DNA from 2 places in the Pseudoalteromonas fenneropenaei genome. Region 2 is predicted to be linked to the other one. Evidence: predicted binding sites of a transcription regulator. Region 2 holds the regulator's gene; the other holds the start of a gene.
The links. The regulator ArgR, encoded in region 2, controls arginine synthesis, uptake and breakdown. The targets are predictions, from matches to a motif close to ANTGAATANNTATTCANT.
Positions count from the first base shown of each region.

Region 1 (4,046 bases), on a different contig from region 2:
CACCACTGCCCAGCTTGATGTAGAGCCAACGCAATAGGCGACATAGGTTGTGCCTCGGTTAGGTTTATGACTTTGATACTGAATTGATATTCCTTCATCTCAACAGGAGGGGGGGGCGGAGTAACTGGGGTGGTTTGCATATTGTCATTGTCGCCACAGGCGCATAGCAACAAGACAGCAGCGCCTGCCAATAAAGAGCAAGATTTCATAACGCCTCCTATTTCACCACGACAGTGAGTTTGGCAACCGGATTTAACCAGCGATGTACGGTATTGTGTAAGTCGCTTGCGCCACCTTGGGGGTCGTTATCACCAACATTGCCGCGATGAACATGCACGGTTTTGTTGCTTTCGCTACTGGTTACCCCTGTGCCGTTGCTACCCGGCTCCATTCCTGGTGAAGCTGGAATGCCGAGCATGCCTGACGCCCCAGAACCAGCAACAACCAACTCATTATTGGCTTCCGTGCCGGCATCATAGCCATCGAGATAAATATGATATGTACCTGCTGTGGTCGGAATAGGCCACGCCGATAATCCAACAAACCCATCATTGGTTGGTAATAACATGGCGGTTAACGACAAGTATTGATTAGTGCTGTCAGTCATCAGCATTGCACTAGTCGACTTTGATGGTGCCAGCAAACCTACTGCAGGGTTCATTACGATATTGCTATTTTGCGCTTGTAGCTCAGCTTGCAAAGGGGCAATGTCACCACCTTCCGCCATCGCTTGTAATGCTAAGGAGGCTGGCTCACCGAGTTGATAGAGGTGTGCGTCTTGGTTATGTGCCGCAATAATAAGCGGCGTGAAGTAGACCCCATGAGTGAGATTGGTCAATGTGATTTCAAGCTCGGCGGCATGGCTTGACATGCTTACAACAAGGCCAACAGCGAGGTAACAAGAGTGGAGTTTCGTTTTCATTATTTGCCCTTAACATTTGATTTGGTCCATTGCAGTGTGGCGGGCAAAAGTCGCGAAAAGAGCACCAAGTTATCACAAAATTATCACAATTCTTTGGCGAACAGTTCACCACTACATGCTTGCAAAATGCTTGCAAATTATGGTTGAGCAAGGTAGTTATATTTTTTGGTCAATGATTGGCAGCCCAATAAGGAGTGTACCAGATGATAGAAACCACAAGATTGCAGCTAGCGCCGCTGACGGAGTCAGATTGGCCGCTGTTTTTGCAGTTACACCAATTGCCTGAAGTGACAAAGCTGTGTTTCGACCCGCCTTCTGAACTGGAAGTGAGAGCTAAATTTACCGAGCGCTTAATACCGTGGCAGCCTGACAGTGAAACCCCTCTGTGTTTAACCATTCGTGACAAACAAAGCGGTGAACTACTTGGTGTGACAGGCTTTACCTGCTCTTTGCGCACACAGGCTGAAGTAGGATATTTGCTGTTACCAGTAAGCCATGGCAAGGGTTACGCAACGGAATGCTTGCAGGCTGTAATTGATTGGGCTTGGCAACAGCATGGTATTGCCAACTATACCGCGGTAGTGACCGAAGGGAATATCGGCTCAATGCGGGTATTAGAAAAATGCGGATTTAAAACTGGGCCCGTGGTGCCCAATGCGTATCAAATTGGCGGTAAAAGCTACGCCGACCATCATTTTATCCTTTCTTTAGGCGAGCGACGATAGCCCTAGTTGCTGCTGCATTTTTATCCTAATTTTTGGTGTCTAGCGCTCAAGTTTTGGCGATTTACGTCTACACTTATTTGTCATAGTTTGAGTTTAAGCTCAATGGTACAAGCGTGAGGATCCCTAATGTGTGAGTGAGTAAGGAAAAGACGTGAAAAAATTTCACATTTAAGCATAAAAATGCTTTATTTGTGAATATAAATTCTTTAGACTTCGATCCCTTATCGCTTAGGTGTCTTAATTTTAATTTGTGAGGAAGCAAAACGAGTGCGCACAACTGAACTTGTTGATGGATTTCGCCAATCTACCCCTTATGTGAATGCTCACCGGGGTAAAACCTTTGTTGTCATGTTAGGTGGAGAAGCCGTTAATCAGCCTGGTTACCGAAGTATCATTAACGATGTGGCTTTGTTAAACAGTTTGGGGATCAGGATAGTGCTCGTTTATGGTGCTCGCCCACAAATTGATGCGGCGCTGGCTGCGAACAATATCGAAAGCCAATACCACGAAGGCGTGCGCGTGAGCGACGAAGCCTCGTTTGGCATTATTAAACAAGTTGCAGGCGCAATGCAGTTTGATATTACTGCCAGATTGTCGGTATCCCTCAGCAGCACACCAATGTCGGGCACGTTTTTAAATGTCGTGAGTGGTAATTTTGTTATTGCTCAGCCGATCGGCATCGACCAAGGGGTTGATTATTGCCACTCTGGCCGAGTGCGCCGCATTGACGTAAACGGTATTCGTCGCCAGTTAGACAACAACAGTATCGTACTACTTGGCCCAATTGCTGCTTCCGTTACAGGGGAAAGCTTTAACCTCACGGCGGAAGAAATTGCTACCCAAGTCGCGCTGAAACTTAAAGCCGATAAAATGATAGGTTTCTGCTACGAAAACGGTATCGTTGACGAAGCAGGGGATGTTATCGCTGAGTTGATGCCAAATGAAGCCGAGCGTATTTTAGAGCGCTACAAGAAAATTGTGCCGCCATGCATGAGTACAACGGCATTCTTACAAGCGGCAATTGATGCTTGTCGTGGTGGCGTACACCGTTGTCACTTAGTGAGCTACTGTGAAGACGGGGCGATACTGCAAGAGCTGTTCTCGCGCGATGGCATAGGAACACAAATTGCGCCACAAAGTTCGGAGCAATTACGCCGAGCTAGCATTGGGGATATTGGCGGCATTTTAGATCTCATTCGCCCACTTGAAGAGCAAGGTTTTTTGGTGCGCCGCTCGCGTGAACAATTAGAGATGGAAATTGAGCAATTTACCGTTGTTGAGCGTGATGGTTTGATAATAGGTTGTGCTGCTTTATACCCTTTCCCTGAAGAGGAAGCAGGAGAGTTTGCTTGTTTGGTGGTGCATCCACATTACCGTGATGCAGACCGTGGCAGTGTGCTGCTGCGTACTGTGATTAATCAGGCCAAGCAAATGAAATTTAAAACCTTATTTGCGCTGACTACGCGCAGCATTCATTGGTTTTTAGAGCAAGGCTTTGAGTTTGCGGAAGTTGAAGACTTACCGCAGAAGAAAAAGTCTTTATATAATTACCAACGCCGCTCAAAAATCTTAAAATTAGACCTCACTCTGGTGCCTCAGCACCGTTAAATACCACTAACACGCGGCCACCAGCCGCGTGTTTGCTTCTCAGACAAATTCCTTCTTTGCAGCGCACCAGTTTGCCAGAGGTGCGATTTCTTGCTAAAGCTAATATGTCAGTTTTTGTATCAAACTGAACTTATGGTCTTTTTAGGGAGGATAATATTATGCACCGTAGTCGATTTGCCGCCATCGTCATAGACAGCCAAGTAGATGATATCAACACCGCCAATCAATTTTGGCCACAGGCTTTGGGCATGCCGTATCAAGTCAGCAAAGAAGAGTGGGCGAGTCGTTATACGCATTTAGATGTACCCGCTGGTCAGCCGCAGGTGTTGTTACAAAAAGTCAGCCATGAAAGCCGTGTTCATATTGATATAGAAACGGACAATATTGAGGCAGAAGTTGCCCGTTTAAGCACACTTGGCGCAAGCGTAGTGGAGCGGTTCCCGCGTTGGGTAGTCATGCAAGCGCCAACAGGCCATAAATTCTGTGTGGTTAATCCTCAGCGTGACGATTTCGCCACTGCCGACAATGTGAATGTCTGGCCTTGATTTTCGTTTGCTACTGTACCTTAGCAGCTAAGTCTTTTATATTGTCAAAAAGAACAAAATATCAGCAATATGAATTACTCAGGTGACGGATTTGAAATCGATTTAACCCAAGGAATAGTCCTTTATGGAGAGCATAAGCACACTTTAAGGGCTAAGACTTTGCAAGTATTGACATATTTGCTGACGCACAGAGACAGCGTTGTCACTAAGGTGCAATTGCTCGAAGTGGTGTGGCCGGACGTTGTG
Region 1 covers NZ_JBHRSD010000011.1:272,177-276,222, reverse strand. Annotated here, with positions in the region: gene ACFOEE_RS07035 (spondin domain-containing protein) at 1-209, opposite strand, end outside; gene ACFOEE_RS07030 (spondin domain-containing protein) at 218-922, opposite strand; gene ACFOEE_RS07025 (GNAT family N-acetyltransferase) at 1,126-1,647, shown strand; gene argA (amino-acid N-acetyltransferase) at 1,915-3,255, shown strand; gene ACFOEE_RS07015 (VOC family protein) at 3,414-3,800, shown strand; gene ACFOEE_RS07010 (winged helix-turn-helix domain-containing protein) at 3,870-4,046, shown strand, end outside.
Region 1: a site for ArgR is predicted at 1,838-1,855, ahead of argA (amino-acid N-acetyltransferase). Genes of this name have one in related genera too.

Region 2 (4,046 bases):
TCAATGACATTCGGCAAATCATTAAACAACAGGGCGTAGCGGCGATATTTGTAACGCATTCGCGCGAAGAGGCGTTTGCTTTTGCCGATAAACTGGCAATTATGGAGCAAGGTAAAATTGCTCAGTTAGATAGCGCCGAAGCGCTGTATCGCGCCCCCGCAAATCGCTACGTAGCGGAATTTATGGGGCAAGGGGTTTATCTTGATGCCAAAAAAATCTCAGATTATCAAGTTAGTACGAATTTTGGTGTGATACATTCAAGCCAGCCTTTAGCTGCCCATAGCACAGGTCAAGTTTACTTGCGGCCGCAACATATGCGCTTGATAAATGGCGAAAACCATCAAATCGAGCTATTACAACAGCGCTATTTAGGGCTAGACTATAGCTATACAATTGTAATCGAAGATCAGGCTTTAGAATTACAACAATCAGCTCGGCATGCCATTGACGTGAATGCGGCTTTGGCGGTTGAAGTTGAACCGCACGCTGTTACCTATTTTGCGCACGAAGCTTAGCTTGTGATGGCTAGAGGTAGCGCGATCCGCTAAGCAATGTTGCAACCATCTTCAAGCACAGTTGCCGAATAACAATAAGCTGGGGTGTGTCGTCTTATGGCGCAAGCACAATCTGGAGTCTGTGCAGAGGCAAATCTGCATGGCTTACATTTATTTTTTAATGTCTTAGAAGGGCATGACGAAGCTGTGCGCGAAGCGCTGGCGGACTATTTACTGTTGCTTGATGAGTTCAGTGACCGCTTTTCGGAATCTATGATCTCAAGCTTTATTGCCATTGGCGCGCAGTACTGGCCGCATCTTTATCCCGAGTATATTCCTAGTAGTTTGCGTAGTTTTCCGCATTTTCCGCACAGTGAGCATAGCGTTCATAGCCAACCGGTTGACCTGATGCTCGTGGTGCGTTCAGACCGTGAAGACGTCAATCATTTATTTGCCCAGCGGGTACTGCAGCTGTTGGCAAGCGGTGTGGAGCTGGTATCACAGGTACGCTGCTTTCGGTTTTTGGACGGTCGCGACTTTAATGGTTTTATTTATGGTGCGGATACCCCGCATGGGCGTGATAAGCGTTTAGTCGCGTTGGTTCATAATCCCGGACAATGGGACGACCAAGGCAGTTATGTGCATGTGCTGCGTAACAAGTTTGATATGCACAACTGGCAACGTTTAACGCTGGAAGAACAAGAACAAATTATGGGGCGTACTCGGCTTGATAACAGCTTATTGATGCCACCGCGCCCAGATAGTCATGCCTGTTTAAGCGAGCTTAAAGATGAACATGGTCGGGCATTGGTATTAAACCAAAGTATGCCGTTTGGCGATGTTTATACTCAGGGTAGTCTGTGGCTGAGCTGTTCTGCGCACGGTGATGGGCTTGAGCTGGTGTTAGCTAAACGTTTAGGCAATGAGCTATGTTATGACCGTTGGTTGGATTATTGCGTGAGTGATATGGGCGCTGCATTTTTCGCGCCCTCACAGCATTTTATTCGGTATATGGCCAAGCCTAATTAGACGTTATCAAACAAAGTGCGCACGCGCTCCATGGTGGCGTCGATTTCAGTGACTTTGGCAGGCGCAATAAAAATGGTATCGTCGCCTGCGATAGTGCCAAGTACGCCATCTGCTTTACTCAACGAATCCAGTAAACGAGCGATTAATTGCGCTGCGCCCGGGCTGGTGCGAATGATGATCATCATTTCGTTGTGGACTATGTCTATCACCAACTGACGCAGTGGGCTCTTTGCGGTTGGTACACCCATTTCGACCGGTAAACAGTACACCATTTCCTGTTTGGCATTGCGCGTTCGCACTGCACCAAACTTACTCAGCATACGTGACACTTTGCTTTGGCTGATATTGTCAAAGCCTTGATCTTTTAAGGCATCGACAATTTCGCCTTGTGAACCAAAGTTTTCTTCTTTTAGAAGGGCTTTAAACGCGCGGACAAGTGCTTCTTGCTTTTCTTGGGGTTGCATTACTGTTCTCTTTTCTCTCACGGTATCAATACGATTCTACACAAATCCATGCAATTGCCCAAGTATTGTCAGGCAAAGTTGTGGTCTGCTGTGTTAAAGCAGCGGGGTCGGGTTGGTTTAAATTGGTGCGATGTTTTTTGAGCGCATAGCAAGGTTACAGTTCGCTAACCTAACCCGTTTTATATTTTGTTGTAGGGCTAAATTCGCATTGAGCTGCTAACTTGTAGCGTAATATCACCAGACAGTGGCAAGATGTTTACAACTATGGTCGAAAAAATCTTGAATATAAGCAGGATTAATTTGTTTTTATCGGTGCTTTTCATTATCTTTAGGGCACTTTTTATCCCTACCCCAAATTACGGAGAATTCCCATGAAAGTTGCTGTATTAGGTGCCGCTGGTGGTATCGGCCAAGCGCTGTCTCTACTACTTAAAAATGGTTTACCAGCTGGTTCTGAGCTAGCGCTTTACGACGTAGCGCCTGTTGTTCCAGGTGTTGCAGTTGATCTTTCTCATATCCCAACTGCAGTTAAAGTTGCAGGTTTTGGTAAAGACGATTTAGACGCAGCGCTAGTTGATGCTGACATCGTTCTAGTACCAGCGGGTATGCCACGTAAGCCAGGTATGGACCGTGCTGATCTATTCAATGTTAACGCAGGTATCGTGAAAGCACTTGCTGAAGGTATGGTGAAAAACTGTCCTAAAGCACTTGTTGGTATCATCACTAACCCAGTTAACGGCACAGTACCTATCGTTGCTGAAGTATTCAAAAAAGCAGGTGTGTATGACGCTGGCCGTATCTTCGGTGTAACGACACTTGACGTGATCCGTTCAGAGGCGTTTGTTGCTGAGCTTAAAGGTCTAGACGTTGCTAAGGTGAAAGTACCTGTGATCGGCGGTCACTCAGGCACTACGATTCTACCTCTACTCTCACAAGTTGAGGGTGTTGAGTTTACAGCTGAAGAAGTTGCTGCATTAACACCACGTATCCAAAACGCAGGTACTGAAGTAGTTAACGCAAAAGCAGGTGGCGGTTCAGCAACACTTTCAATGGGCGCTGCAGCAGCACGTTTCTGCTTCTCGCTAGTGAGAGGCCTACAAGGCGAAGCAAACGTAATCGATTACGCTTACGTTGCAGTTGAGAATGGTGATGCTCCTTACTTTGCACACCCAGTTCGTCTAGGTAAAAACGGTGTTGAAGAGATCCTTTCTTACGGCACGCTAAGTGCGTTCGAAGAGAAAGCGAAGAACGACATGCTAGACACGCTGAAAAAAGATATCCAAGAAGGTATCGACTTTATGGCGTAATCGCCAAAGTGTGGAAGAAGCCTGCCATTGCAGGCTTTTTTTATGCGTGTTGACACACCAAATGAGTATAACGTCCGATAGAGGCGTAAGGCTCTTGTTGGTTGTATTCAAGTTCAAATGCCAGCAGTTGCTCAAACGCCGTGGCTGCTTTTTCTTGGTCGCGCATATAGTCATGAAAACAGCGCACGCCCGTTTTGCTTATTACGGTTAAATTGAGTTGTTGTAACCACAGGGCGACGGCTTTAGGATCAAGTGGTTGATTAGGGTTAAGACTGACTTTTTTCTTCACTTTTAAATCGGCCTGCACATAATCAAAATTACCATAAAGAATATTCGCAAGACGTTTAGCGTCTTTGTTGTAATACATCAAACTCAAGTAACCCGTGGGCTGCAGCGCATCTTTAAGTAGTGCTACCGCAGCTTGTTGGTCAACCAACCATTCAAGCACCGCATGACACAGCACTAAGTCAAATTTACCGAGCGATAAGGTCGCGAGCGCTTGCAGCGGGGCGTGGATAGTCTCAAGGCGCTCGGATAACCCTAACTCCGCCGCACGCTTATTGGCGATGGCAAGCATGTCCTCCGAGATATCAATTAAGGTCACATGGTGGCCGAGTCCTGCCAGAAACAGCGCCAGTTGGCCTTGACCACCACCAACGTCTAAAATCCGTTTACTACCGTCTTGCCCAAGCCAAGGGATTTCGGCTTGTAAATCGCGCTGTAGCACCGCTTCACGGATCTGACCTTTGGCA
Region 2 covers NZ_JBHRSD010000010.1:359,801-363,846, reverse strand. Annotated here, with positions in the region: gene ACFOEE_RS05755 (ABC transporter ATP-binding protein) at 1-515, shown strand, start outside; gene ACFOEE_RS05750 (Dyp-type peroxidase) at 612-1,523, shown strand; gene argR (transcriptional regulator ArgR) at 1,520-1,987, opposite strand; gene mdh (malate dehydrogenase) at 2,359-3,294, shown strand; gene ACFOEE_RS05735 (methyltransferase domain-containing protein) at 3,335-4,046, opposite strand, start outside.